Regions from separate parts of the Paenibacillus cineris genome, predicted to be linked through region 2. Evidence: predicted binding sites of a transcription regulator. Region 2 holds the regulator's gene; the other holds the start of a gene.

Region 1 (14,985 bases), 1.9 Mb from region 2:
GTTAACGTGACAGACGAAGAGGAAGGCTCCCTGCTGCAGGGGATCGCGGACTTCGAGGTCGCGAGCGAGCAGTATTACCTGCATGTGGATCCGGCGGTGGAAGTTCACGCCACAACCCGTTTCCCGGTCGTTCATGGCCCGCATTCGGCCAACAAACCGGTTGACATGCCGGTAGTCTGGACGAAGTACTGGGGCGGTGGACGCGTCTTCTACAATTCGCTCGGACACCATGCGGATATCGTCGACATGCCGCAGGTGAAGGAAATGATGAGACGCGGCTTCGTATGGGCCGCCGAAGGCAAAGAAGCCGGCTCCGACTGGAAGCCGGAGACAGCATATAACGGCATGGCAGACAGCCAATATTAAGGGGAGGGTTACTCTTGGAGCAGATCAAAGTAGGCATTATCGGCTGCGGGAAAATCAGCAGCATTTATATGGAAAACTGCAAAAAATTTGATGTGCTGGATTTGGTAGCTTGCGCTGACATCGATAAGGAGCGTGCCGCAGAAAAAGCAGCCGAATTCGGCATACCCAGAGTGTATTCCCCCGAAGAGCTGCTCGCGGATCCCGAAATTCAAATCGTGATCAACCTGACGATCCCTGCTGCGCACGCGTCGGTCTGCCTGCAGGCTCTAGAGGCTGGCAAGCATGTATACGTCGAAAAGCCGCTGGCCGTCACCCGTGAAGATGGGCAGAAGGTGCTCCAGCTCGCCAAGGAAAAAGGCCTGCGCGTGGGCTGCGCGCCCGAAACGTTCTACGGCGCCGGAATTCAGACCTGCCTCAAAGTGATCCAGGATGGGCTGATCGGCCGACCGGTCGCTGCCACGGCATTTATGCTCGGCGGAGGTCACGAGACCTGGCATCCGGATCCCGAATTTTATTATCAGGCCGGCGGAGGACCGATGTTCGACATGGGGCCGTACTACCTGACCGCACTCGTGCAGCTGCTCGGTCCGATCAAGACCATCACGGGTATGACCGGCAAGGCGCTGGAAGAAAGAACGATCACCAGTTCCAAAAAATACGGTCAAAAAATACCGGTGGAAATCCCTACCCACGTCGCTGGGCTGATCCAGTTCGCCGAAGGTGCGATTGGAACGATCATCACCAGCTTTGACGTATTCGGCGGCAGCAATCTGCCGAACATCGAAATTTACGGTACGAAAGGAACGCTGCGTGTACCTGATCCGAACAACTTCGGCGGCAAGGTGCAGTACCGGATTGCCGGCGAAGCCGAGTGGAAGGAACAGCCCCTGCTGTTCGGCTACGCGGAGAATACCCGCGGTATCGCCGCAGCCGACATGGCGTACGCGCTGCAGAGCGGTCGTCCTCACCGGGCTTCCGGTGAGCTGGCGTACCATGTGCTGGAAGCGATGTGGGCGTTCCATGATGCTTCGGATGAGAAAAAGCATTACGAGATGCAAAGCACCTGCACGCCTCCTGCACCGATGCCTACCGGCCTTGCACCTTATACATTGGATCAATAATGAAATAGGCATGAATCATAAAGCCTCCCGTCAGCAGCTTGACTGCTGGGGAGGCTTGTTTGGTTTATACCTTTATACCGTGATCAATGAATCAGTTTGCTTTCCTTCGCTTTCTTGACGAGGCCAGCGGCAAGCTGGTTGATGATCCCTTTCAGCGCAAGACCAATCACGAGCGTGATCACGACATACACGCACATGATGAGCAGATCGCTGCGAACGACGCTCCAGATCATGCCCCCCACCGCTTCGCGCATCATGCTGATGCCGTAGGTGAACGGAAGGAACGGATGGATCGCCCGGAAGAACGGCGGTGTCGTCTGAATAGGAAAGGTTCCGCCTGATCCAGCAAGCTGCAGCACCAGCAGAACGATGGCAAGCGCCTTGCCGACATTGCCGAACACGGAAACGAGGGTGTAGACGATCAGCATAAAGACAGCGCTGTTGACCAATCCGAATAAGATGAACCAGCCTTTGTCCACCACATAGGTTCCCAAGAGGAAGATATCGCCTGCCGTGACGAGGACCGATTGCAGCAGCGCCAGCGTCAGGAAGGTCAGAAACCGCCCGAAATAAATCTGGATGCTGTTATAATCCGTTCCGGCTGCAGGCGAATGCACTTCCGTCGTCACCAGGGATACGAGCAGCGTCGCTCCGACCCAGAGGGCCAGCGTTGAGAAGAAGGGCGACATGGCGGATCCGTAATTCGGTATCGGAAACAGCTGATTCTCCTTCAGTACGACAGGCTCGGCGAAGAACTGTCCTTCCTGCTGGAAGTTGTTTTTCAGCAGGTCGATGACTTCCTGCAGGTTGCCCTCCGATTCGAATTTGCGCATCCGGTCCGCCAGTTCCTTGACTTTGGCTTCCACGCCCGGAAGCTCCTTCTGGATGACGGAAATGCCCTGCGTGCCGATCGCCAATCCCTTGGAAGCGTCGGACAGCACCTTCTTGACGTCGGGCAGGCTCTGAACCGCAGAATCCATCACCTTCTTCGCTTCGGCGGCGGACTTGACCGCCTTCTGCAGCCCGCTTGCGATCGCCGGCTGAATTTCGCTGTCATACCGCCCGAGGATGTCCCCTAATAGATCGGATACGTCGCCGGAGATTGTGTTCAGCTTATTCACCAGATCCATGGCCGGTTTCTCGCCTTTCTTTACCCCGCTGCGGATTTGATTGACAAGCGTCAGCTGAGACTGCATTTTGTCCCGGACCTGCTTCAGCTTGGAGCTGACGAAATCCAGTCGGCCGCCTGCGGTCTGGTTCAGCCGGTCGAACCAGCTGATCAGCGCTTCCTGCACTTCCAGACCGGTAGTTAACCTGGAGGATATCCGGTCCAGCGCATCAAGCGCAGTCTTCGGATCGACGTCGGGATCCTTCAGGAGCGCGGTCAGCTGCTCCGTAGCCATGGAAGTCTGCTGCAGAAGCAGCAGATCCTGCTTTACGTTCGGCGCGATATCCTTGGCAGCCGTGGAAGCCTTGCCCATAAAATCGTCCAGACCAGCCGCCAACTGCTGCCCGTTCTTGGCCAGGTCGGTCACTATGGGCAGCGCCCCTTGAGCTTTGGATACCAGCTCGTTGGTCGTATGGATGTCCTGCGCCGCCGTGTTTACGGCTTGGTTGATTTCCGGGAAATTTTTCTCCAGCTCAAACACCAGCGAGCGGACCTTCTCAATGGTCGGCAGCTGATTTTGCAGCTCGATACCAAGCTCGTTGAAAATTTTAAAAATCGTGCCGTTGGCGGTTTTGACGAAATTTTTGCTGACTTCCTGGATGATGCCGCTGGCTCCGGAAGATGTAATCTTCGGGGATACCGCATTGATCTTTTCGTTCACATAATACAAAATTTCGGCGTGGGTCGGGTTGTCCGACAGCACCGTGGCAATCGAGGCCGAAAAATTGTCCGGGATGATGATGCTCGCATAGTAATCCCCGTGCCGGACGCCTCTCATGGCGTCCGCCTCGGAGACGAACCTCCAGCCCAGCTTATGATTGTCCTTCAGCGAGGCGACGACCTCCTTGCCGAGATTCAGCGACTGTCCCTTCATCGTCGTCCCTTTGTCGTTGTTCGCGACGGCAATCGCAATATCACCGGTATTGCCGTAGGGATCCCAGGATGCCTTGATGTTGAACCAGGCGTACAGGGAAGGAAGCATAACAAGACCGGCGATGATGACGAGCGCGGCCCAGTTCGTGACAATGTTTTTCACATCTCTGCCGTAGATGGACAAGATTTTACTCATGAGAACACCTGCCTCAATCATACCATTTTGGTTAGTATTTCATTTGAGGAAGGGCGTCATACCGAAGAACCTGAATCCCGCCTTACCAGCCCATCCGTTCTTTGAGGGTCGTGATGTGCGCAAGATGGTGGTTGCCATGCCAAGCATACGTGCATAGATGCTCGTTCAAATTGGTTTCTCCGTTCGCCGGATGGTTGTATGTTCTGAGCCACTGGTCGCTGTTCAAGCTTTCCAGAACAAGCACAAACCGTTCATGCAGCGCCTCCAGCAGATTCAGGGATATCTCCGGATCAGGCAGCGCGGAATCCGCAAGTTCAGCCCATAATTGCTCCTCATAAGGTTTTATCACCGGATTATCCTCGGTTAAAGCAAGTTTAAGCCGAATCAGGCTGTTCATGTGGCTGTCTCCGACATGGTGCACGACTTGACGGACGGTCCAGCCGCCTGGCCGATAAGGCGTGTCCAGCTGTTCTTTGGACCATCCGCTGACGGCTTGCCGCAGTTTCGAAGGCAGGCTGCGGATTTCGCCGATTAATGCTGTACGCTCATCTCCACTCAGTTCTTTTTTCGTTACGCAAAGTCCGATAGGATATTTCAAATCATCGGTCATAGCTAACTCCTCCGTTTGCTCAGTAATATGTGTACGGGAAACCATTGCATTCCAATATGATATAAACGGTTTCCCTTGTAACCTTTTCGCTAAGGGTTCCTTACGTTCCTTCAAGCCGGCTTATGTATGCGCGGAAATGATCTCGCTGAATTTGATCCACAGCCATTCGTCTTCAGCTCTAAACTTGATCTCTTCCAGATAGGTGTTAATCACGGTGACGAAGCCCCGGATTTCTTGTTCGGGTCCGGCACCGGCAAGGTGCAGGGTTACTTTCAGGTGACGGCGGAGGGATTCCTCCAGCAAGCGGCTGGTCTGTGTCCAAGCAGCCTCTTTCATGGTAGAATTGAAACTCGCCGACGGTTCACAGGTTCGGTTGATCATCATTTCACCTCATTTATTAAAAGAGCTATGCATTGTATTATAGGCGAATATATGTTCGGATTCAACCGCGATTGTTCAGAAAAATAAAGCTGTTTGGAGGAAAGCATATGGAAACCGACCAAATGATTATGGAAGCAAGGGAATACGTGAAGGATCGTTTAAAGTCTGAGCCGTCCGGCCACGATTGGTGGCATATTTACCGGGTGGCGGAGTGGTCGAAGAGGCTGGCGGAGCAGGAAGGTGCCGACCCGGTCGTCTGCGAGCTGGCGGCCCTTTTTCATGACCTGGCCGACGAGAAAATCGTAGCTTCGAAAGAGGAGGGCATGGCAGCTATTTCCTCTTGGCTCACGGAACATGGGGCGGATGCAGCGCTCGTGGATCATGTGCTGGAGATTATCGGGACCATGTCTTATGGCGGCGGAGGCGGCAGGCCCATGTCGACTTTGGAGGGGCGGGTCGTGCAGGACGCAGATCGTCTGGACGCCATCGGAGCGATCGGTATTGCCCGCACGTTTGCCTTTGGCGGATCAAGGGGAAGACTCATGTATGACCCCGCCGAGCCGCCGCGGAACAGTATGACCCAGGAGGAGTACCGCAGCCGGCAGGGGACGACGGTGAACCATTTTTACGAGAAGCTGCTGAAGCTGAAAGATCTGATGAATACGCCGGCGGCCCAGCGGGAGGCTGCTGCCCGCCACGCATTTATGGAGCAGTTTCTTGCGCAATTCCAACGTGAATGGCCTGGGGAGGAAGCGCCAAAAAAGGGGCGCGTTTAAACGCCCCTCAAGGAATGTTGTACTCTACCAGCTCCGATACGGTAACAAAGCGATATCCGCGCTTCTGCAGTTCAGGCAGGATTTGTTTTAACGCGTCGACCGTTTGGGACTTGCCCTCCACGTGGTCGTGCATCAGGACGATGTCGCCGTTGCGCGCGTTGTTCAGCACCTTGTTCACGATCTTGGCGACGCCCGGCCGGTTCCAGTCCCAGGTGTCCTGATGCCAGGACCACATGACGACGAGATAACCCTCCTTCTTGCAAATTTGGATCATACGGTCGTTATAATATCCTCCGGGAGGGCGAAACAGGTAGGTTTTTTTACCGGTAACCTGGTATATGGCTTCCTGGGTTTCCCGCAGCTCCCGCACGATGACCTCCGGTGAGCTTCGGCGGTTAAAATACATATGGTCGAAGGTGTGGTTGGCAAGCTCATGGCCTTCGGCCACCTGCCGCTTGGCCAGCTCCGGGTGCTCCTGAACCTGTTTGCCGACGACAAAAAACGTTGCCTTTGCGTGATACTGCTTCAGCAGGTCGAGAATCTGCGGCGTATCCTCAGGATCCGGCCCGTCATCGAAGGTCAGTGCTATAATCTTTTCCCGGTTCGGAATCTCCCAGATGACGTCTCCCCTTTGTTCATAGTACTCTCTGCCTTGGTTTACGGGAGAAGCCCCCGCTGCCGGAGCAGCCGTCACCGAAATCGTCAAAAGCAGCATGGATAGCGTTGCATAAAGCCTTGTGCGCATAAGGTCCTCCCGGTTGTTCGTTGTCGATGCTTCCATCCAGACGTCCAAACAAAGACAAGTTCGCTTCGTAGTATGTGACACGAACCGTTCTAACATACGCCGGGCAGGCCGTGATACAATAGAGACAAGTCTGAATATGCCGGGAGTGCCCGGGGAAGGTGCGGATCAAGGCATGTCCTATAAACAAATCAAGTGGATGATATTGATTATTCCTACACTGGCCGTAGGGATATGGGAATATGCGAGGCATGCGTTTCTAATGCCTTATATATCGATGAAGGTGGGTAATTTTCTTACGCCGGTGTTTCTGTTCTTTATCAGCATGACCCTGCTCAGCATGCTGTTCCGGAGGCTGGAACAGGTGCAGGAGGAGCTGAACCGGGAGCGGGCGGAAAAAGCAGCCCTGGAAGAACGGGATCTGCTTGCCAGGGAACTGCATGACGGCATCGCGCAGTCCCTGTTTCTGCTGTCGGTCAAGATGGACCGGGCGGAGTCGCGCGGCCGGGGAGCCCGGGAATCGGCGGACTTCCAGGAGCTGCGCAAATCGGTTCATGAGGTGAACCGGTACGTGAGGCAGGCGATCGCCAATCTTCGCTATCCGGAATCGCCGGAGGAGCGGGAGTATCAGGCTTCGATGCGTTCAAGGATCGAACATACAGCCAAGGAAACGCTGATCCAGCCCTGGATCGAATGGTCCATTCCAGATGCGGCCTTGAGCGCCAAGGAAAAAGTAGAGCTTCTGGCCTGCATCCGGGAAGCGCTGCTGAACATTCACAAGCATGCCCATGCCACCAAGGTGACGATCAAAGGCACGCTGGACGGCCGGGGCTGGACGGTTTTCGTCGATGACAACGGGAGGGGAATTCATACGGATCCATTTCATTTGAAGGACCGGTACGGCCTTCGGATCATGAAGGAGCGCGCCGAGGAGCTTGGCTGGAAAATGCTGATCCTGCCGATGCAGCGGGGCAGCCGGGTGGAGATCAGAAAGGAGGCCCATAACCATTGAATACGTTCAGAGTGCTGGTTGCCGATGACTCCGCTCATGCGCGCGAAGCGGTGACCGATATCCTCTCGGCTGACCCGGCGTTTGAAGTGATCGGCATGGCCCATAGCGGCGAGGAAGCCGTAAGTATGACCGAGTTATTGATGCCCGACCTGATCCTGATGGACATCCAAATGCAGGGCATTGGCGGGTTGGAGGCGACAAGGCAGATCAAGCTGCAGTATCCTTACGTCAAAATCGTTATGATCACGGTATCGGACGATGTGACGCATTTGTTCGAGGCGTTAAAGCAGGGAGCGCAGGGCTATCTGCTCAAAAATTTATCCCCGTCGACATGGCTTGAGTATTTACGGGGGATCATGAGCGACGAAGCGCCGCTCAGCCGGGAACTTGCCACGCAAATTTTAAGGGAATTTCCGCTTGCCCCCAAGAGTCCGGAGCATCATGAGACGTTGACCGCGCGGGAGCGCGAAATTTTAAATTGGGTGGCTTCGGGGCTTACTAACAAGGAAATTGCCGCCGAGCTCAAAATTTCTGACCAAACGGTTAAAAACCACCTGAAAAACATATTGCAGAAGCTTCATTTGGAGAACCGGGTCCAGCTGACGCGTTATGCCTTGGAGAAAGGATTAGTAAGCCGGCGGCAGGGGTTATTCCAGAAATTGAAAAAAGAGTAGTTGCCGTATTTAAGCAGCGCAGGGTGTACCCTGCGTTTTTTTGTGCTTGCATGGAGACCGACTTGGATGAAATTACCCTGACTTGGAAAGTATAAGCATCATAAATAGACAAGGTGGAGACCCGGATGGTCGGCAAAAAGAAATCCCGTAATGCTTCAACACAACAGCAGCCTTCAAACCGGGCTGGGAAGAACGGCGCACCGTATCAGGAATCCGCGGGGACGGATCCGGCAGAGCTGCACCCGGACAGGCTGTCCTCTGATTTAAAAAGCAATCTGGATCGTTTGAAAAGGGACATGGGAGGAAGCGGTGATATAGTCATCCGTGAAATCCTTGCCCGGAACTTCGGCAGGAAAGTTGCTTTTGTATATGTTGACGGTCTGGTAGACCCGACATCGGTTTCGGAGTTTGCGATTGAAACTGTCTTGAACGAAATCAAGCAGTTCGCATCGGAAGCAGAGCTTGTAGAAGCATGGGAATTGGAGCGGGATGCGGAGGAAGGACGAAAAGAAGGCGAAGCCCGATACGAGGCCGAAGACGAGCTCGAAGAAGATTCTCATGGTGGGTATAGAGGCATAACGTCAGAAGAAGACAGGAAATTTTTGCAGCAGTTCAAGGAAAAGGCGCTGGCCGCCGGTGAGATTTACCAGATCTCTGATTGGAGCAAGCTGTACCTGCATCTGCTGTCCGGAGATACGCTGCTTTTTATCGATCGGATTGGCAGTGCGGTTATCGCCAGCACCAAAGGCGGAGAACGGCGGAGCGTCACCGAGCCGGAGTCGCAGACGGTCATCCGAGGCCCGCGCGAAGGCTTTACGGAATCGCTTCGAACGAACACGGCGCTGCTCAGAAGGAAAATCAAAAGTCCCAATCTGTGGCTGGAAGAAATGCAGCTGGGGAGAGTGACGCAAACCGACGTAGGCATCATGTATATTCACGGTATCGTGGACGAAAAAAATGTGGACGAGGTCCGGAAGCGTCTCTCTGTCATTGATATCGACGGCGTCCTGGAGTCGGGGTATATTGAGGAGCTTCTCGAAAATACGAATAAGACGATTTTTCCAACCATCTATCACAGCGAACGTCCTGACGTGATCGCCGCAAGCCTGCTGGAAGGCCGGATAGCGATCCTAGTTGACGGAACCCCGTTTGTTCTGCTGCTTCCTTCCACCTTTAATATGTTCTTTCAGGCGGCGGAAGACTATTACAACCGGTTTGATGTGGGGAGTTTAATTCGGTTTCTGCGATACTTCTCGTTTCTCATCGGCCTGCTGCTTCCTTCCTTTTATGTGGCCATCATCGGATTTCACCAAGAGATGATTCCGACTTCCTGGCTGCTGAAGCTGGCAGTGCAGCGGGAGGGGGTTCCTTTTCCCGCCTTTGTCGAGGCCTTTATCATGGAAACGGTTTTTGAAATTTTGCGGGAAGCCGGCGTGCGGATGCCCCGGTCCGTCGGGAACACCATTTCGATCGTGGGGGGCCTGGTACTGGGGCAGGCCGCAGTCGAAGCCGGGATCGTCTCCCCGGTCGTCGTTATCGTCGTATCGCTGACGGCCATTGCGAGTTTCGTGTCCCCGGCCTATAACATCGGGATTGCCGCACGGATGCTCCGTTTTGTCATGCTGATTGCGGCATCGATGTTTGGTATCTACGGGATTGCCTGTATGCTGCTGATCCTTGTTCTGCATCTATGCAGTCTTAAGTCTCTTAATGTTCCTTATTTGGCTCCGTATGCGCCGATGATCTATCCGGATATGAAAGATTCAATGCTGCGCATGCCTCAGGATTATATGAAGAAGAGACCTAAGCTGATCAGCAGGAATAACCCGGTCCGGTTCCGGGAAGGCGCGATGGGCAATCAACAGGCGGACAGGGACGAGAATGAGCCGCATCAAACACAGGATCCGAGCGAAGTGTAACCGGATTAATGTATTCGAGATTTGGCCATGAAGGGAGAGAGCGCTGATATGTTTCAACGGATCTGCCATATCACTATATGTCTGGTGCTCTTGCTGTCCCTGTCAGGCTGCTGGGATATCAAGTTTCTGGACCAGCTCTCCATCGTTTTGGGAATTGGACTGGACGAAGATCCCGACAATCCGGATAACATACTCGTGACTCTACAGGTGGTGGTGCCCAGCCAGGCTTCGGAGAGCAGTCCGGGCGGAGGCGGTGGAACCAGCGGCATTCCGGTGACGAAATATATCGGAAGGGGAAAGACGTTTCTGGATGCATTGCAGAATATGGATAATGTCGCGCCGCGCCGGTTTTACTTCGCCCACAACCAAATGATGATTATCGGTGAGGATTTGGCGAAAAAAGGGGTTGACGATTTATTCGATTTGATTGACCGGGACCCGGAAATCCGGATCGATTTTTCTATGCTTGTCGCGAAACACGGGACAGCGGCCCAAGTATTGGAAACTTTGACGAACATGGAGAAATTGCCGGTGAAGCAATTGTACAAAACGCTAGAAAGCTACAATAAGCGGGCCAGCGCAGCCTATCCCGTCAGTATGAAGGATTTTATTCTCACATTGGACAATCCCATGGCAATGGCCGTCACCGGCAGCGTTGAGTTTGTCGGTGATCCTGAAAAGGCGGGAACGAAGGAAAATGTAGAGAAGATTTCACCTGACGGCTATTTGCGAATCGGAAATATGGCTGTGTTCAAAAACGGAAAGCTGGTGGGTTATTTGAACCAAAGCGAATCCAAGGGGCTTGCCATCATCAAAAATAAAGTGCAGCGGCTTGTCGTACCGATTCCCGTTGAGGATGGAAAGGTACATGTCGCGATCCTTCACAGCAAGGCCTCGGTGAAAGCCCGGTTCAGCCGGGGCAAGCCTGAAGTCGTCATCCATATCAAGCAGAAGGCGAATGTGTTTGATGTGAACAGCCACAAAGTCAAGGTGGATAAAAAGGAAACGATCAGCTGGCTGGAAAAAGAAGCCGAACAGCAGGTTATCAAGATGGTGAACGGCACCATTTCGACCCTTCAGCATGAACTGGACAGTGATGCTCTGGGATATGGGAACCTGGTATATAAGGCCAGCCCGTCATACTGGAAAGCCAATAAGAAAGAATGGGACACGCTGTTCCCCGAAATCCGGACGGTCGTAAGTGCCGATATGGAGATCTATTCGACGGGAGTCCGCAATCAATCCTATCTGCAAAATATGAAGTGAGGTGTTTCTTATGGGTCCCGATTATATCATTACTGCAGCCATCTTTGTGGCTGTGATCCTGAATTTTATTGCGCTCAGGCGGAAGGCGTCAAAAAAGGAACTATGGATTTCAACGACGATCATGCTGTTCGGTGGGTTTTTGTATATCATGCTGATCATGGACATCCCGCTGCCGTCTTTTGTGATCGTGATGGGCCATGTTTTCGGACCTATCGCCAAGCCGGTCATGCAATGGGTGTCGGAGGGCAAGGTGATCCATGGATAAGGGCAAAATTTCGGCTCTGCAGTTTGCTTTGCTGATGTATTTGTATATTATCGGCACGGCCGCGCTCGTTCAGCCGCATACGCTTGTGTCCATTGCTGGACAAGACGCCTGGTTCAGCGTCATCATTGTTGGAATCATTCAGCTCGGTCTCATTACGCTCTATATGAAACTCGGTTTTCGGTATCCGAAACAGACGATTATCGAGTACGGCCGCGTACTGACTGGTAAATGGTTCGGTTCGGCCATAGCAGTCGTATATATGTTTTATTTTTTGATTTTGACTGCCTATGTGGCACGGAATATCGGCAATTTTATCGGTTCGGTCGTACTCCCTCAAACGCCGCTGGTTGTTAATATGGTGGTTATCTTGATCCCGGTGCTTTACGGCTGCTATTTAGGGATTGAAGTCATTGGAAGGACGGGGGAAATTTTGTATCCATGGGCGATGGGCGTTTTTGTCATTACAGCGCTGCTCTTGATTCCTAAAATGCATCCGGGCGAGCTGTTTCCGATGTTTCCCGAAGGGGTAATGCCGGCGATTAAGGCGGGTTATCCGCTGCTAGGTTTCCCTTCGCTGGAAATTTCCATCTGCCTCCTGCTGATCCCGTTTGTACAAAACCAGCAAAAAATAAAAAAATATTTTTATGTCACCAGCGTGGGGACTCTGATCTCCGGCGCACTGCTCAGCGTAATCACGATCATGGTGCTTGGCGTGGACATGACGGCCCGATCTCCTTATGCTGTCTATGACGTGGCACGCGAGATCCGGATTGAGCGGGTGTTGGAACGGGCAGAGGTCATTGTGGGCATTATCTGGCTGATTACATCGTTCATGAAGCTTCTGATTTGCTTCTATGGTACTGTGATTACAACCGTGCAGTGCTTTGACGTAATAAATTACAAGAGCTTGGTGATTCCCTTTTTCTTTTTGCTGCTGCCGTTGTCCCTTTGGGTTCTTCGGAATACGGCGGAGCTGGAATGGTCCGGAATTGTTTACCCGATGATGGCGGTGTTCCCGGGATTCGTTATACCGGCAGCGCTGCTGATCGTTGGGAATTTTCGCAGTCGGAATAAGCAAGGTTCGGAAGCGCAGACACCGCCGCAGTCACAGTCACAACCGCAATCACAACCGCAATCACAACCGCAATCACAGCCGCAGTTGCAGCCTCAGTCACAGATGCAGGCGCAATCGCAGCCGTATCCACAGCCTGAGTAACAATCCAGAATAAGGGCTTATCGACCAGGATACAAAATTGAATAGATTGGCTATTGACGTATCGCTGTATCTTGTTTTAATATAGGCACATAAGTGAATACTTGAAATTGGCGTGTTACCTTAACATTGGGCATGAGCCAAGAATCGATTCCTGCGTGGAGTCTATTCTTGGCTTTTTTTGTTGGTCTTTTGGGGAGGAGTGTGTGGCATTGAAGGGAGCTCCCAACGTTTTGAAATCGCTTCCGTTTCAAAGGTTATGTTCTCAGGCAGCTTCCAACCGCAAGCATATACCAGGTTCCACATAGTTCATCCGTTCCTGGACATAATGGAAAAGATCCTTTTTTCATAGCCCGGATGATGACAACCGATCGGAGATTCACGCAGATTTCGTCAAGGAGGAATATTCATGTTTTCAAAATGGAAATCCAAAAAACAGCAAACGTTAGAGATTACGTCCCCGCTTACGGGTACGGCAGTACCGCTTGATCAGGTCCCGGATGAAGCTTTTGCAGGCGGACATATGGGCAAAGGGCTCGCCATTGAGCCTGCCGACGGCAAGCTGATCGCTCCGTTTGACGGTGTCGTGGCTCACGTGATCAAGTCCAAGCATGCGGTCATTGTAGAGCATGAGAACGGCCTGCAGTTCCTGTTTCATATCGGCATTAACACAGTAGGGCTGAAAGGCAGCGGATTTACAAGCCATGTCAACACGGGAGACAAGGTGAAGGCGGGGCAAACGCTGATCGAATTCGACATGGAGGCGATTCGCGCGGCAGGTCTGCCGACCGTAACGCCAGTCATTATCACGAACAGCGAAGACAAAGTGGAGCAGATGGAAACGAAGCTGGGGGCGGTAACCGCCGGACAGTCCGAAATCCTGAGCGTTACGCTTAAATCCTAAAGCTACTTTCGAACGAGAAAGGGATGACAGAACATGCTAGCATTTCTGCAAAAAATCGGGAAGTCGCTGATGCTTCCGGTGGCGACGCTGCCGGCGGCGGCGATTCTGATGCGTTTTGGCAACATCGACTATATTAAGGACTTCCACCTGGGCAACCAGGTGGGATGGTTCCTGAACCACTACATTGCACCGTTTCTGGATGCCGGCGGATCGACGATCTTCGATAACCTGCCGCTCATCTTTGCCGTCGGGGTGGCTATCGGATTGACGGGTGACGCTGTCGCTGCGCTCTCTGCCGTCATCGGCCACATTATTCTCTTAAAGGTGCTGGTTAAGGTACCGCTTGCGTTTACGACTGTTATGGATAAAGGCGCGGAGCTTAACACAGGGGTTCTCGGAGGCATCATCGTCGGTCTGATTTCCGCCTTTTTATACAACCGTTTTCATAAAATCAAGCTGCCGGACTGGCTCGGATTTTTCGGCGGCAAACGCTTTGTGCCGATTATTACGTCCGTCACGATGGTATTCGTCGGCATCGTTCTCGGCCTCATCTGGGGGCCAATCCAGGACGTGCTGGATACGTTCGGCCGCTGGATCGTCAGCCTCGGAGGAATCGGCAGCGCGGTATATTTGATCGCAAACCGCCTGCTCGTTCCGTTCGGCCTGCACCATATTATCAACTCGATCGTCTGGTTCCAGATCGGGGATTATACCGACGCGGCAGGTAAGGTCGTTCACGGCGACCTGTACCGGTTCTTTGCGGGAGACAAATCCGCGGGCATGTTCATGACCGGCTTCTTCCCGATTATGATGTTTGGCCTGCCGGCAGCGGCACTAGCTATTATCCATACCGCCAAGAAGGAGAAGCGCAAGGCGGTGGCCTCAATCTTTATCGGTGCCGCAGTCGCTTCATTCCTGACAGGGATCACGGAACCGCTTGAATTTGCATTCATGTTCGTCGCTCCTGTACTATATGGTATACATGCAGTGCTGGCGGGGGTGGCCGGTTACGTGATGTATGCGCTGGGCGTGAAGCTCGGCTTCGGATTCTCGGCCGGATTTATCGACTATGCGCTGAACTATCCGCTGTCCACCAAGCCGCTGCTGCTCATTCCGGTAGGTCTGGTCTTCGCGGTCGTGTACTACGTCCTGTTCCGGGTGATGATCGTGAAGCTCAACCTGAAAACGCCGGGTCGGGAGGATGATGTTCAGGTGGCGGACGAAGCAATAGAAGGCGGCGCAGCAGATGCGGGCGTTGCGGCATCGGACAGCAAGGCAGCCAGAGTGCTCGCAAATATCGGGGGCACGGACAACATCGAGAGTATCGATGCATGCATTACCCGTCTGCGTCTTGTCGTCAAAGACGAGTCGGTCGTCAACGATCAAGGACTGAAGCAGCTCGGCGCTTCCGGCGTCATGCGGCTTGGCAAAGGCGCCGTCCAGGTGGTGTTCGGACCGCAGTCCGAGGTGCTGAAGGATGAAATTCAGAAGCTGATGTA
Region 2 (14,985 bases):
AAGAGGTTCATACCCACACCGAAGACGAAATCCGGGCGATCGTGGGCGGCAAAGGCATATTCGTAATCAAGGGCGCAGGCGACATCGGCTACTTCAATGTAGAGCTCGAAGCCGGTGATGTCATCTCCGTTCCGGAAAATACAAACCACTTCTTTACGCTGATGGACAATCGTAAAATTATCGCCGTCCGCCTCTTTATCGAGGAAAACGGCTGGGTCGCCCATCCGGTTCAGGACCCAAGCTTTCAGTCCTAATCCATAAATATAGCGATATACGCAGCAACCCCCGCCTTCGCCAGGAAGAACGGGGGTTGCTTATCGTTATCAAACGAATCATGATGCTGATTATTCCGTCACGGTCAGCTTTTTCGTCGGCATCGTATGCTGTGGTCCTACCGTAACATGGGACGTGATGCTGTAGGTGCCCGCCTGATCGAAGGTCTTATCGAGCGTATACTTTCCTCCGCCGGCATTCTGGGCGGCCACCTTTTCATGGCTGCTGCTGTCGCCTTCCTTCGAGATTTCAATCATAACCTCATCGGCCTTATCGACGGGTTTATCCTTTTGCGTTACGTTCACCTCGATGGTAACTTGATTACCTACCTTGGCCTGCTCCGGCGTCCAGCTAAGATCCACCTGCACCGGATCCATCATGCTCTCACTCATGTCCATGCCCGCATGACCACCGCCGCCGCTGCCGCAGCCTGCTATGCTCCATACCGCCAGCAGCAGCAAAGCAACAAAACCGTACTTTCTCAAGCGAAGTCACTCCCTATACGTCTATCTATGTAAGCTGTTTGTCCATATTCTTCATCATTATACATAATTATCGCCTCACCCAAACCATCCATCTGTTAACAAAATGGAACAAATTGACCGGAAAGGGTCAAGCTTGCTCATCAAACGGGGCATTCATATACACAAGGTATAATAAAAGCCTGCCGGACGAAGGGATTCCCCTCTGGGCAGGCTAGCATATAAGACCGACTCAAGAACGTTCGGCGATGATGCGATGCAGTTCAGACAGATGCTTGATTTCGTAATCAGGCTCAATGGACGGATCTTTTACTTTTCCGGTGCGGTTGATCCACACTGTGGTCAGTCCGGCGCTGTTTCCGCCTTTGATGTCGGTTGTCTGCTTGTCGCCGACCATGAGCGTCTGTTCCGGTGTTAATCCAAGTAATGAAAGCGCATGTTCGAAGATGGTCGGATCCGGTTTGCCTTTGCCGTATGTACCCGAAATGACGATCTCGTCAAAATATGGGGCAAGCTCAGGAACCCCAGCGATCTTCTCCTGCTGGAGCGCAGGACAGCCGTTCGTCAGAAGAAGCAGCTTCTTGTTTCCTTTCAATTCGTCCAGTACTTGGAAGGTCTCTTCATATACATGGGGTCGGGAGCGGCGCTCGGCGGCAAATTGCTCGGCCAATTCTCCGGCCAGCTGTTCATCGTCAACCCCAAGCTTCAGCAGACCGCGCCGCCATGATTCCTTGCGGTAGCCTGGAGCGAGCTCCTCAAGTCTGCGAAATTCAGGTTGTTCGCCTGCGCTGAAGTTGGCCCACAGTCCTTCAAACGGGTTAATTCCAATCATTTGGGTAAAGGCAAACGTGTCATAGGATTGATATAACGCCCTTGCCTCATTGCGGACCGCTTCCTCCAGCTCCTTGGCGTCAATGCCCTTCGCCTTGGCGGCCGTCTCGCATACCGCTTCAAAGGATTCCTTCACGCTGCGCTCATCCCACAACAGCGTATCGTCCAAATCGAAAAAAACAGCTTGTACCGGCATCCTCTTCCATCCTCTCCATCTGCTATCTCTTATATTTGTTTATTTTTCCAAAGGGATATTGTGGGTCTGCGCAAAACGCTCCAGACGTTCCCCTATGGCATCGGTATCGTAGCGGTTGATCAGGCGCGTGAACACCCAGTTGCCGCCTTTGCCCTTCGGCTCAATCACGACAGAGCCTTTGGCCAGCTTGATCTTGGCGATATTGTCTGCGGTCAGTCGCCGATCCCGGTTGAACTTGATCGTCGATACGGCGTTTTTCTCCACGCGCAGGAAAGGTCTGCGCAAAAAGATCATCAAGCCCAGGAACACGTACATGGCCATAATGATCCAGGTCATGCCGCTGTTTCCCGCCGTACCCTCCTGTCCGAGCATTCCGAGCAGGAAGTAAACCGCGGCCAGAGCGACCATCGTAATCGGAAGTACATAGTTTCTTCCTTTATAAATGTCAGCCGATGGACCTCCCGTGCTATAGATGGATGGCTTTCCCTCTTTCTTTCTCTGCTTGTTCAGCTGCGCTGAATTTTTTCTTACCTGTCTTTCCCATGAACGGGCCATTCACGAACCTCCTCAAAATGCTTTCGGCTATATAGTTTGAACGAAAGTTTTGCGTTGAACTTCCTCATATATAACGGCCCAATACTGCTTACAGCAATTATTCCTGTAATTTCACATTCTATATAATAGAAAGCAAATGAAGGAAACCTGGTGCGCTTACATAGAAGCATTCTGTTCTCGGTAGTGAGCCATACAAAACCTTGAGTCAGTCTATACCATAATCGAATGTATGAGTCTAATCCAGCAGCGGGTGTTATTTCTTCTCTTCATCCACCCATTCAATCGAGTCCAGCTGCTGTCTGAAATTTCTGCGGACATTCTGAAGGTATCTCTCACGAAGCTTGGCCCGTTCTTCGATTTCCTCTTCGGTTAAACCGGATTCCTTTTGCTTGCGCGCAAGCTTATTAATTCTCTCTACAACGCTGTCGATATCCATACAATTACTCCTCCAATATTCAAGTCATACCTAACTTTGCCATGATAAAAAGAGCTTGTCAAGGTTCACACCTTTCCAAGCTCTTGATCATTTATCTTCTATTAATATTGTGGGAGTGCCAATACTTCTCCGGCTTGAATTTCGCTGCTGGTTAAATCGTTATACTTCTTCACCGCCATAATGTATGCGCGGATATCCATGTCTTCCGGCTTATGGGCAGAAGCGATTCCCCACAGCGTATCGCCTTGCTGAACGATGACATTTTTCTCTAACCGAACATCATCCGAGGTTCCCGCGAATACGCGAACGACACCTGTGCATCCCACCAAAATAATCAGGGCCGCCAGGATCAGTTTGATCAAGGCAGGGCCAGGCACGAAGGACTGGACTTTCTTCAACCAAGGAGATGCTATAGCTTCATTGATGGATGGGTTAACGGATGAGTTATTATAAATACTTTGGTATGTAGTGTGTTTCAGCATAAATATTACGCCTCCAAACGTTTGTTCTTGTTTTATGAGAACAATATAACACGAACATTTGTTTTGTTCAATACTTTTTTCGAACAATTGTTCCTATGTTTTTAGAGGCGGGCTTCCTTCATTCAGAAGCCGCGAAAATCCCGCTCCATCAAAGCAAAATCATTTAGAACTTATGTTTGTACGAACGGCAGTTCTATGTTATAATTTTACCAAACGTTACTAAATGGGGTTGATGGGGAATGTCAAAGATATCTAGCCGGCAGCAAGCGATATTGGAATTTATCAGAAATGAAGTCCGCGCCAAGGGTTATCCTCCGTCCGTCCGAGAGATCGGTGAGGCGGTAGGGTTGGCTTCCAGCTCGACTGTACACGGCCATTTGGACCGACTGGAGAAGAAAGGCTTGATCCGCAGAGACCCTACGAAGCCTCGTGCCATTGAACTGTTGGGACAAGAAGAATCCGAGAGCAGCAATCTGTTCACGCATACGATCGCCAGAGTTCCCGTAGTAGGCAAGGTTACAGCTGGGGTTCCGATCACGGCAACGGAGAACATTGAAGATTACTTCCCTCTGCCGCAGCACTATGTTGGAGATGAGAAAGTATTTATGCTTTCCGTCGTTGGGGACAGTATGATCGAGGCTGGCATTCATAACGGTGACTACGTCATCGTGAGACAGCAGCAGACAGCCGATAACGGGGACATCGTCGTTGCCATGACGGATGAGGATGAAGCAACCGTGAAGACGTTTTACAAGGAGAAGGACCATATCCGGCTTCAACCGGAGAACCCGGCTTACGAACCTTTGCGTCTGAACCATGTCACCATTCTGGGCAAAGTCGTCGGGCTGTTCCGCGATATTCACTAGCAGATGATGCTGGACAAGCAGCAATAGAGCCCTTGCTCTTCCTTACTCAGGAAGGTCAAGGGCTCTTTTCGGCGTTGGGATCAAGGCAGGATGATTCAGGTGGGACACACCTCACGGGAATCCGCCGTTTGCTCCAGACGGTACTCCGTCGGGGTTTTTCCCGTTTTTTTGCGAAATACCTGGGTAAAATGCTTGACGTCCACATATCCGACTTTGTCCGAAATGTCGGCCAGCTTCAAATGCGTTTGCAGCAGCAGCTTGCAGGCTTGTTCGATCCGCAGATTGGTGACGTATTCCTTGAAGCCGCTTCCCGTCTTCTGCTTAAACAGCTGGCTGAAGTAGACCGGATTCAGGAACACGACCGAAGCTACCTTTTCCAGGGACAGATCCGTATGATAGTGCGCTTTGATGTACTGCACCGCAACCTCGATCGCTCGGTTACCTCCCGGGTTGTTGTATTCGTACTCCAGCGATGCCGATTCCTGGCGCATCCGCCGCACTTCCTCCGGCACCCGGTGAATGTCTGTGATAAGTCCCGTCGACTGAATCTGGAAAGGCACCTTGACGCATCGTTTCAAGTTAGCGCGCAGCTCATCCGTCAGACGTTTCATGCCTCCCTCTTCTCCCAAGGAGACGAGGCCGATCAGGCTCGTTTCGTCCATGCTTGTCACAAATCCGCAGCCGTGCGCTTCAATCAGCTCACCAAGCACATTTTCAATAATAAAATGCTCCAGATGCACCGGCGCGTCGCTCTCCATCTTAACCATCACCAGTTGGAATGCGGGGTAGCTCTCAATTATAGACGCGACGTCAAGGCGCCCAGTATCGAGTCCGCTCGCCCAGCGCTGAAACACAGCCTCACGCAAATACTTCAGGTTAGACTTCAGCAGCTCCGCCTCGCGCACGATTTCATTCTCCCGATCCATCTCCTGAGCAAGTCCGGAAATCATGGAGAGCAGCAGCTCTTTCCCGATCGGCTTGAGCATATAGTCCTTAGCCCCAAGCTTGACGGCTTCCTGGGCGTAGGAAAACTCGGAATAAGCCGAAATGATGACCCATTTGATATGCGGATAACTGCCTTGGCACAGCTGCATCAATTCAAGGCCCGTCATTCCCGGCATGAGGATATCGGTCAGCACCAGATCAATCCGGTGTTTGCGCAGCTGCTGAACCGCTTCCTCCGGATTCGCCGCCAAGTGAACATAATGCTGCGGATATGCCCGGTGGATGGTGCGCTTAATTCCGTCACGGATCACATGCTCATCGTCCACGACTAAAATGTTCATCTTCCATTCCTCCTTGGTGCCGGATTGGTAAACGGATGGTTACCGTCGTTCCTTCCCCTTCTTGACTGTCCAAGTATAAACCGTACGGACTGCCGAACATCATTCGGATCCGCTCATGCACATTGCTCAAACCGATGCCACGGCGAAGCACGGGGCCGTCTCTGTCCTCCGCTTCGGGCGACGTGCGGTTGCCGCCCTCCAGCAAGCTTCTGACCCGCATCAGCGTGTCTTCGTTCATTCCCTTCCCGTTATCCCGAACGACGACATGGAGATCGTCCATGACCTGCTCCGCCGTAACGAGCAGCATGCCCTGCCGATCCAGCGGCTCCAGTCCGTATTTTACAGCGTTTTCAATAATCGGCTGAATCGTCATTTTCGGCAGCGTGACGTCCATCCACTGTGGATCCACATCGATCTTCGGTACAAGCCTATCCTCCAGCCGGTTCTCGATAATCGTCAAATAATGCCGGATCTGTTCCAATTCCTGACGCAGCGTCGTCCGGGAAGCCTCCTCCCAGTTGCTGCTGTAACGGAACATTTGCGACAGTGACAGAATGACCCTGCTGAGGCGTTCATTCCCTTTTTCATCCAGCATCCAGTAAATCATGTCCAGCGTGTTGTACAAAAAATGCGGATTCACCTGGGACTGCAGCGCCTGCAGCTGCGCGTTTTTCTCGCTGACGGTCGTGACCTTGATCGTCTCAATCAGCTCATCCATCCGGTGCACCATCCGGTTGAAGGAAGACACCAGGCTGTTGATTTCGTCAAACGAGTCGACATTAACCGAACCGCTGAAATTGCCCATCTCCACCTTTTTCATTTCCCGGATCAGCAGCTTCAGCGGGGAAGCAATGTTGCGCGATACCAGCGTGGCCAGAACGGTCGAGACGATAATCAGCACGATTAGAACGATAACGAGGTATTGGGTCGTCTGGTTCACTTCCGCCTGAATGTCGTGCTTCGGGGTAAAACCGTAGATCGTCCAGCCCGCCATAGGCGTATTGGCAGCGACCACCAGCTGGCTTGAGCTGTCATCCACCAGAATACCGTCCTCGGCACCCGGTTTCGGAATGCTGGCAAAGTGCGGCGCCTCCGTCCCTTTTTTACCGGTCGAAGCGATGATGTTGTTGTTCTGATCGATCAGGTACACGCGGCTGCCCGGGCTGATCGTCACATTGGACATCGCCTCCATGATGGACGAAGGATTCGCTTCGATGACCATGATGCCAAGCTGCTTGTGCGTGTTCAGATCGTACAGCTTCCGGCCGAACACAAAGACGTTCTCTTTCTGCTGCAGCGTGTTGATCGGCGAACCCGGCATCATCCCGAGCCAGACCATATTGCCCGACGAGGCGTTCAGCTCGTTGTACCAGGACGTCTGGGCGTAATTGTTGTCGATGACCCCGGCGAACTGGCGCTCATAGCTGTACACTTTGCCCCTGTCGGTCAGAATATGGATGCCTGTAATATCGTTCCTTGAATAGTAAGCCGCCCCGATAATATTCGTAATCGTTCGTTCGTTTTCGATGGCGACGGTCTCTTTTACATGGGTCTCTTGAAGCAGCCGGGTCAGCTCGTAGTTGCTGTTGAGCGACTTGGAGAGACTGTTGTAGCCTTGAAGCAGCGAGTTGAACAGTCCGGCGGTCTGCGAAATGTTCTTCTCGGCGATATCATTCACCTTGGTATGAATAATGGAAATGGTGCGGTAATAATACACGACGCTGATCAATATCAATATGCCGGTCATGCAGCATAGAAACAGCAGAAAAAGACGGCTGTGAATCGAACGAAAATGTCGCCCCACAGATACATTCCCCTTTCGTATCCGGTCATCCATTTGTCATTCTATCACAGAAACCGTCTTTGCCCTACTAACCTTTTACTGCACCTGCTACCATACCCTGGGTGATCTTGTCGGCGAGCAGGAAGTAGATAATGATGACCGGGAGCGCGCCCAGCACAAGAAATGCGCCGATGGCCCCGTAGTTGACCGAGTATTGGCTGACGAAGCTGTTGACGCCGAACGGCAGTGTTTTCAGCTTTTCCGATGAGATAAACGTCGCAGCCAAAATATATTCGTTCCAGATGTTGATGAATGTCAGGATACACACCGTCATTACCGGCGGAACCGAAATCGGCAGGATTATGCTCGAGAATATGCGTCCGATCCCCGCTCCGTCCACCACCGCGGATTCTTCGATTTCATGCGGAATGGTTTTCATGAACCCGCTAAGAATAAAGATGGCGATCGGCATGGAAAATGCCACATACGGCAAAATGATCGACAGATGCGTATTCAGAATATGCATGTTTTTGAAAATGATCATGAGCGGCAGCAGCGTCGCCTGCATCGGGATCATCATCCCGATCAAGAATACGACCATGACCGCCCCGCCAAAGCGCCACCGGAAACGGCTGATCGCATAGGCGCACAGGGAGCTGAGAATAATGACCGCAATCATCGTCACGGATGTGACAAAGATGCTGTTCAACAAATAGCGGAAATAGTTGCCCTCCAGCGCAGCGCTGTAATTGGCCCACTGCGGCGAATGTGGAAGGGCAAAGAAGCTGCCCGACAAAATTTCTTCATTGGATTTCAAGGAATACAGGAGCAGCCACAACAGTGGATACACCTGGGTTACAAACAGAATGCCCAGCACCAGAAACACGATGGCCTTCGTAACGGAAAACCGTTTGCGTCTGGTTACGGCCACCTGCTTGTTCAAAGCGACGGCTGTGCTTGTGTTCATTGGCGGTTTCCTCCTTTACGAGTATCGTTTCTCCAGTTTGTTGAAAATGAAGTTGATGCAGAACGTGGCGGCCAGACAGAGCACCACCAGGAATGCGGCGATCGAGCTGCCGTAACCGTATTTCATGGACGTGAACGACATATTGTACATGTGTGTGGAAATGACGTCTGTGGCATGCGCCGGTCCGCCGCCCGTCATGACCATGATCATGTCGAAAGCCTGCAGCGAGCCGATGAAGGCCAGCACGATGGAAATTTTGAAAATCGGGACAATCAGCGGAAACGTAATGTGCCAATCCGCTTTAAAGCCTTCGGCACCGTCGATACGGGCCGCTTCGTACACATCGTCCGGGACATTCGAGATGCCTGTAAATTGAATGAGGGTGTGGTAACCCAGGTACTGCCACAGGGCGACGAAATACAGCGAATACATGGCGACCGAAGGATCGGTGAGCCAGGCTTTGCCCCAGGAATGCAGTCCGACTGCATCCAGGATTTGATTCAGCATACCGCCCATCGAAGCCGGGTTATAGATCGTTTTCCACAGCTGGCCGACGACGACGACGGACAAGATGACCGGTAAAAAGTAACTGGAAACCAAAAAATTCGGTTTTCGCACGTAACGCTTCAGCAGTATGGCTACAAGCAGTGCGATCGGAATCTCGGCCATGGAGAACACCGCAAACATCAACGTTCTCCGCACCGACGGCCAAAATACCGAGTCGTGGAACAGCAGCTTTTTGAAATTGGCCAGACCCACGAACGTCGATTCGCCGATCCCGTTCCAGTCCAGCATACCGCTGTACATGGATACGAGGATGGGAACAAACACAATACCGATATAGATGATTAAGCAAGGAAGCACAAACGCGGCAATCGTCCAGCGGGAGACCTTCAGCACGTTCACGACTTACCTCTCCTCCTTCTCCTTCTTGGCTGCAATATTCCTCATGGGAATTGAAGGGAACGGCATCCGAAATGCGTCCCCTTCATGTTTAAATACCTGTTCTCTCTATAAAAAGCTGGATTTGTATCCGTTGATTATTGATTGTTATCTTCGAACCCGGCTTGATGCTCTTTGGCCACGTCCGCCGAATTTTTCTTCTGGGCGAACAGGTTTTGAATGCTGGAGAGGTGAACCTGGGCCGTGCCCGGATTCATCGTGTTGTCAAACGCCAGGTCTCCGCCTTTGACATCCTTGAACATGTTCAGCACGTCCATAGCCATGTCGGAATATCCTGCAGCCTTGAAGTCGCCGTCCACTTTCTGGCCGATCCCGACCGCGCCTTTAGCTTCAAAGGCTTCTTTCGGGAAGTTCAGCATGAAGTAGTTGAGGAACTCCTTCGTTTCGGCAAGATGCTTGCTGTCCGCCGCAATAGCGAAACCACTGCCTGGTGCCAGCATGAATTCGTCCGGGTTGCCCTTGCCGCCGATCGTCGGGAATTTGAAGACGCCGACTTTGCCGTTAACGGATGACGATTCAATGCCGCCCGTTGCCCACGTTCCCATGTAGTACATCGCTGCTTTACCGGTTTTGAACAGGTTCTCGCCGGCATTGTAGTCGAAGGATGTTGCACCTTCCTGGAAAGCTCCAGCCTGCACGAGGTTCTGGAACGCATCTACCGCCTCTACGAAGGCTGGATCTTCAAATGTCTTTTTCTTGTCGAGAACGTCCTTCAGGAATCCAGGGCCGTTGTTCGTGCGGAGCAGCATGTTCATGAACAGGAACGAACCCGTCCAGGTGTCTTTCTCGCCGATGGCCATCGGCTGAATGCCTTTGGATTTGAGCGTTTTAACGACGTCGACCATTTCCTCAAACGTGCTTGGAACCTTCACGCCGCCTTTTTCAAACAGTTCTTTATTGTAGTACACCACGCCGATGTTGTTGCCGTCCGGTACCGCATAAGTACTGCCGTCAAAGCTGTACCAGTCAAGCAGCCCGTCCTGGAACGTGTCCTTCAGACCGTTCTCGGCCAGCATATCATCAAGCGGAGCCAGCAGCTTGGCATCGACAAAAGGCTGCATTTGCGCCGCAGGGTTCACGACCGTAATGTCCGGAATTTCCTTGGAGGCCGCCTGCGTTTTCAGCTTCAGCTTCTGCTGGTCGGTGTTGAGCGAATCCAGTTCGATTTTGATATTCGGATGATCCTTCTCATACTGGTCCACAATCTTGTTCATGATCTTGTTCTTCGGATCCGTCGGGTCCGGATAGATGTTTTGGAAAGTAATCGTAATGTTCTTATCCTTCGATGTGTCGGATGTGCTGCTATTGGATCCGGCCGCGCCCGATGCGCTGCTGCCAGAATCCTCCTTGTTACCGCTTCCACAAGCTGTAAGACTAAGCGCCAAGGTGCCTGTAAGCACGATGCTTAATAATTTCGACATCTTTGCCATCTTGTTATCCCCTTTTTGTTTGGTATGGGTTCATTATGCCGCGATTCGACTCGAAAAGGGAGGTGAGAAATTCAGGAAATAGGTTTAATTTCTAAAGGTCCCCTTAAATGATTGCCCCAGACAATGCAATATTATAAACGAGGCATTGCTGAACAATCGACAAAAAAAGGAACCCTGTAAGGGTCCCCTGAGAATCCTTTCATCCTCATTTATAGCGTGTACATCCCTCAATCCATCCAATCGGTGCAGGTGTCGGCGAGCTGCTGCAGCTCTTGCAGAAACATCCCGGCATGGTACCCGTCACAGACGGCATGATGCACCTGCAGCGAAACCGGGAGCAGAACGTGCTTCCCTTCCCGAAAATACTTGCCCCCCGTGATGATCGGCAGCAGGTAGTTTCCGCCATGATCCAGATTCAGGTTAAAGCCGGTAAAACTGACCCATGGAATCATGGATACGGAGAAGGTATGAGGCGGCATGTCTTTTTTCGTAAACAGCCCCATGCTCTCCCCATAACGGAGCTGATCCTCCCGGTAAAGTTCCATAAAGCTCTGGTAGCTGCTGCTGTACTCCGTCCAGATCGCGGAGAAGGTATGGTTTTCCGGATGAAAAATCGTATAACACGGACTCATCTGCTCCCAGTAGCCAACCTGCTCCTCCCGAATATCCATCCGAAATTCCACATGCGCATTTACGATTCTGGACAGCATGTACAAAAAGGCGGGGTACAGCTTCATCCCCCTTTTCTTCAGCTCGCCCAGCAGCAAGGTGATCTCGATGTTGGCTGTCATGCTGAAGGTGCACCGGTTCTGTTTGAAATAGTGGTCAAAATAAGGCTGTCTGTCCCACTGCCCGGTTTGGATCGGAATAAATTTCATGTATGAACCCTCCTAAAATGTGTATTTCGCGATTTTAGGAGGGTAAATCAACGGATTTCACCACGACACTCACTCCATATACAGGATTGGTTACTATGCCATTGTATCCAATTTCGCAGGACAACAAAACAATTTTATAGAGTTATAGACTCCTGCTTTACCTTCCAACCGCTCTATTGCATAAGTTAGAGCAACGAGAGAGGGAAGGAGAAATCCGTTTATGAACATCTCCAAATCGCTGTGCGACCGATTGGCCGCCATTCTCGGGGGAAAAGGCATGTCGGACGGAAAAAGCTGCTCCATCATGATCGAGAGAAAGCTGAATGCCAAAATTCTCGGCAGAAACTATGAAACCGAACACGAAATCACGATTCAATCTTTGAAAAACGGCACAACGCTCAACACAGCGGAAATCACGCTGCTTCAGTCGGAAGTCCAGCGCTTTACCAGTGCCGCCCGCAAGCAGGGTTTTAAAGTGACCGCCATCCACAATCACTGGCTCTTTGAAAAGCCGAGATTGATGTACCTTCATTTGGAAACCGTCGAGAACCCCGTTACGTTTGCCAGAAAATGAAGAGCGGCTTTACATGTGCTGAAAAAGTGATCTGTGTGCATCGCTGAAAGGATGATGCCGGTCACGACAAGAAAAGCCCGCCGGCAGATGCCAACGGGCTTTCAGTTCCTTTATTTTAGTAAATAAAGGCTTTTGTGATGATGACCAGCAGGATGAAGAGGACCAGGATTGCTCCTACGCCTCCGCCCCACAAACCACCATAACCGTATCCTACTCCAACGCCTCCAACGCCATCGCTCATGTGATAACCTCCTTGATTTATAAGGTACACCATATTCATATGGCGAAAAGCATAAAGAGGTATAGGCTAAATGGTAAGAACAGTGAGATTGGGCAGGGGCCTGTCAGCCTCAAAAAAATCCCCCGCACCGGTCAGGTGCAGGGGTTGTCCACTCTTAGTACAGCGTGATGTATTGATCGCGTTCCCATTGATGAACTTGTGTTCTGTACATATCCCATTCGATTTCCTTCAGCTCGTAGAAGTGAGCCAGGGCATGCTCGCCGAGCGCGTCGATGATGACTTCGTCGCGGATGAGTTCGCCGAGGGCTTCCTTCAGGTCGGCCGGCAGGCTTGGGATGCCTTCTTCAATGCGCTCTTCTTCGGACATCACGTAGATGTTGCGGTCGATCGGCGCCGGCAGCTTCAGCTCGTTGCTGATGCCATCAAGTCCTGCTCTCAGCATAACGGCAAGCGCCAGGTACGGGTTCGCTGCAGGATCCGGGTTACGAACTTCAACGCGTGTGCTCAAACCGCGGGAAGCCGGAATCCGGATCATCGGGCTGCGGTTGCTGCCGGACCAAGCCACGTAGCACGGAGCTTCATAACCTGGAACGAGGCGCTTGTAAGAGTTGACCGTCGGGTTTGTGATGGCTGCCATAGCGCGGGCATGCTTCAGCACGCCTGCCATGTAATAGCGGGCGGTGGCGCTCAGGCCCAGCTCGTCGGACTCGTCGTAGAAGGCGTTCTCGTTGCCTTTGAACAGCGACTGGTGGCAGTGCATACCGGAACCGTTCACGCCGAACAGTGGCTTCGGCATAAAGGTCGCATGCAGACCATGCTGACGGGCAATCGTTTTAACGACCAGTTTGAACGTTTGGATCTGGTCCGCTGCCTTCACGGCGTTCTCGTATTTAAAGTCGATCTCGTGCTGTCCCGGCGCCACTTCGTGGTGGGAAGCCTCGATTTCAAATCCCATTTCTTCCAGTGTCAATACGATCTCGCGGCGGCAGTTCTCGCCGAGGTCTGTCGGGGCCAGGTCAAAATATCCGCCCTGGTCGTTCAGTTCCGTCGTCGGATTGCCTTTCTCGTCGGTCTTGAACAGGAAAAATTCCGGCTCCGGACCTACGTTCATGGACGTGTAGCCCATCGCTTCCGCTTCTTTCAGGTTGCGTTTCAGAATACCGCGAGGGTCTCCGGCAAACGGAGTGCCATCCGGCATATAAATGTCACAGATGAGACGCGCAACGCGGTCTTCCGTCACCCAAGGGAAAATGACCCATGTGTCCAAATCCGGATACAGGTACATATCGGATTCCTCGATGCGCACATAACCTTCGATAGAAGATCCATCGAACATCATTTTATTGTCGAGCGCCTTCTTCAGCTGGCTGACGGGAATCTCCACATTTTTGATCGTTCCCAGCAAGTCCGTGAATTGAAGACGGATAAAACGGACGTTCTCTTCCTCCGCAATACGCAGAATATCCTCTTTAGTATAACTCACGATATCCTCTCCCTTTCTCACATGTGATTCCTGTTATTTTTTATTAAAAAACCGGGACAGCTCGCCTTGAATCAATGAGACCTGACCCGGTCTCTTACCAGATACCAGCTGCTGCTTCAGCAAACGGTGCAGCTGAGATTCCGACAGTTCTCTGCGCTTTACCTCGGTGTCGGCATTAAGGACAGTGGCTTCCTCAGACTCTTTGGACACAGGATTCATGACCTGCTTGATTCCCGCGATGTTGACGCCCTTCTCAATGAGCGCCTTAATCTCCAGCAATCTCTCCACATCGTTAAACGAGAACAACCGCTGGTTGCCGGAGGTGCGCGCAGGCACGATCAAATTGTGCTGTTCATAATACCGGATCTGCCGCGCGGACAAATCGGTCAGCTTCATGACGATACCTATCGGGAATAATGCCATGTTTCTGCGAATTTCATCACCCATGACTCATCTCAACCTTCCACATGAACTATTTCTCATGTTCCATTGTACATTTCATGATATCACACGTCAATAACGTGTCAGATAAACTTACAATAATTTTCGATTTTTCATCGTCTGTAACGCCATCATTACGCCATATTTGACGTGTGAATAGGTGAGTCCGCCCTGCATGTATCCGATATAAGGCTCCCGGATCGGCGCGTCTGCAGACAGCTCCAGGCTTCCCCCTTGAATGAACGTCCCGGCCGCCATAATGACCGGATGCTCGTAGCCGGGCATGTCCCACGGCTCGGGTACGACGTGGCTGTCGACCGCTGCTGCGCGCTGGATCCCCTGAACGAAAGCGATCAAATGATCCGGTCCGGTAAAGGAAATGGCCTGGATCAGGTCGGTGCGCTTCTCGTTCCATGCCGGCTTGCTCTCGAACCCCGCTTGCTCAAACATCGCGGCTGCGAAAATGCTGCCCTTGACCGCTTGTCCCACAAGCGTCGGCGCCAGGAAAAGCCCCTGGTAAATCCCCCGGGTCGCTCCCAGCATCGCTCCCACCTCACCGCCGATGCCTGGGGCGGTCAGCCGATAGGCTGCAAGATCAACGAGGGCTTGTTTACCGCAAATATAGCCGCCGGTTTCGGCAATACCCCCGCCGGGGTTTTTGATCAGCGAGCCCGCCATCAGATCTACTCCGACCTGCGTCGGCTCTATTTCCTCCGTAAATTCGCCGTAGCAGTTGTCCACGAACACGATCACATCCTGCTTGATTTGCTTTACGCGCCGGACCATTTCGCCAATCTGCTCCACCGTGAACGAGGAAC

What was found. The regulator LexA, encoded in region 2, represses DNA repair genes until DNA is damaged. The targets are predictions, from matches to a motif close to CGAACATATGTTCG.
Region 1: KI379_RS08530 (YolD-like family protein) is a predicted target of LexA. The motif match lies at 4,760-4,773, and genes of this name have one in related genera.

Annotation. Positions count from the first base shown of each region.
Region 1 covers NZ_BORU01000001.1:1,750,486-1,765,470, forward strand. Annotated here, with positions in the region: gene KI379_RS08510 (ThuA domain-containing protein) at 1-366, shown strand, start outside; gene KI379_RS08515 (Gfo/Idh/MocA family protein) at 381-1,487, shown strand; gene KI379_RS08520 (YhgE/Pip domain-containing protein) at 1,571-3,724, opposite strand; gene KI379_RS08525 (YfiT family bacillithiol transferase) at 3,807-4,334, opposite strand; gene KI379_RS08530 (YolD-like family protein) at 4,455-4,718, opposite strand; gene KI379_RS08535 (HD domain-containing protein) at 4,823-5,491, shown strand; gene KI379_RS08540 (polysaccharide deacetylase family protein) at 5,499-6,236, opposite strand; gene KI379_RS08545 (sensor histidine kinase) at 6,409-7,245, shown strand; gene KI379_RS08550 (response regulator) at 7,242-7,919, shown strand; gene KI379_RS08555 (spore germination protein) at 8,045-9,838, shown strand; gene KI379_RS08560 (Ger(x)C family spore germination protein) at 9,887-11,104, shown strand; gene KI379_RS08565 (hypothetical protein) at 11,115-11,369, shown strand; gene KI379_RS08570 (GerAB/ArcD/ProY family transporter) at 11,362-12,585, shown strand; gene KI379_RS08575 (PTS sugar transporter subunit IIA) at 12,992-13,486, shown strand; gene nagE (N-acetylglucosamine-specific PTS transporter subunit IIBC) at 13,520-14,985, shown strand, end outside.
Region 2 covers NZ_BORU01000001.1:3,615,309-3,630,293, forward strand. Annotated here, with positions in the region: gene KI379_RS16735 (1,2-dihydroxy-3-keto-5-methylthiopentene dioxygenase) at 1-254, shown strand, start outside; gene KI379_RS16740 (FixH family protein) at 345-758, opposite strand; gene KI379_RS16745 (HAD family hydrolase) at 988-1,782, opposite strand; gene KI379_RS16750 (hypothetical protein) at 1,822-2,337, opposite strand; gene KI379_RS16755 (DUF896 domain-containing protein) at 2,591-2,773, opposite strand; gene KI379_RS16760 (LysM peptidoglycan-binding domain-containing protein) at 2,875-3,255, opposite strand; gene lexA (transcriptional repressor LexA) at 3,495-4,121, shown strand; gene KI379_RS16770 (response regulator transcription factor) at 4,217-5,407, opposite strand; gene KI379_RS16775 (sensor histidine kinase) at 5,382-7,211, opposite strand; gene KI379_RS16780 (carbohydrate ABC transporter permease) at 7,279-8,157, opposite strand; gene KI379_RS16785 (carbohydrate ABC transporter permease) at 8,173-9,063, opposite strand; gene KI379_RS16790 (extracellular solute-binding protein) at 9,198-10,550, opposite strand; gene catA (type A chloramphenicol O-acetyltransferase) at 10,778-11,428, opposite strand; gene KI379_RS16800 (DUF1259 domain-containing protein) at 11,649-12,002, shown strand; gene KI379_RS16805 (sporulation protein YjcZ) at 12,118-12,243, opposite strand; gene glnA (type I glutamate--ammonia ligase) at 12,398-13,726, opposite strand; gene KI379_RS16815 (MerR family transcriptional regulator) at 13,760-14,173, opposite strand; gene KI379_RS16820 (methionine gamma-lyase family protein) at 14,261-14,985, opposite strand, start outside.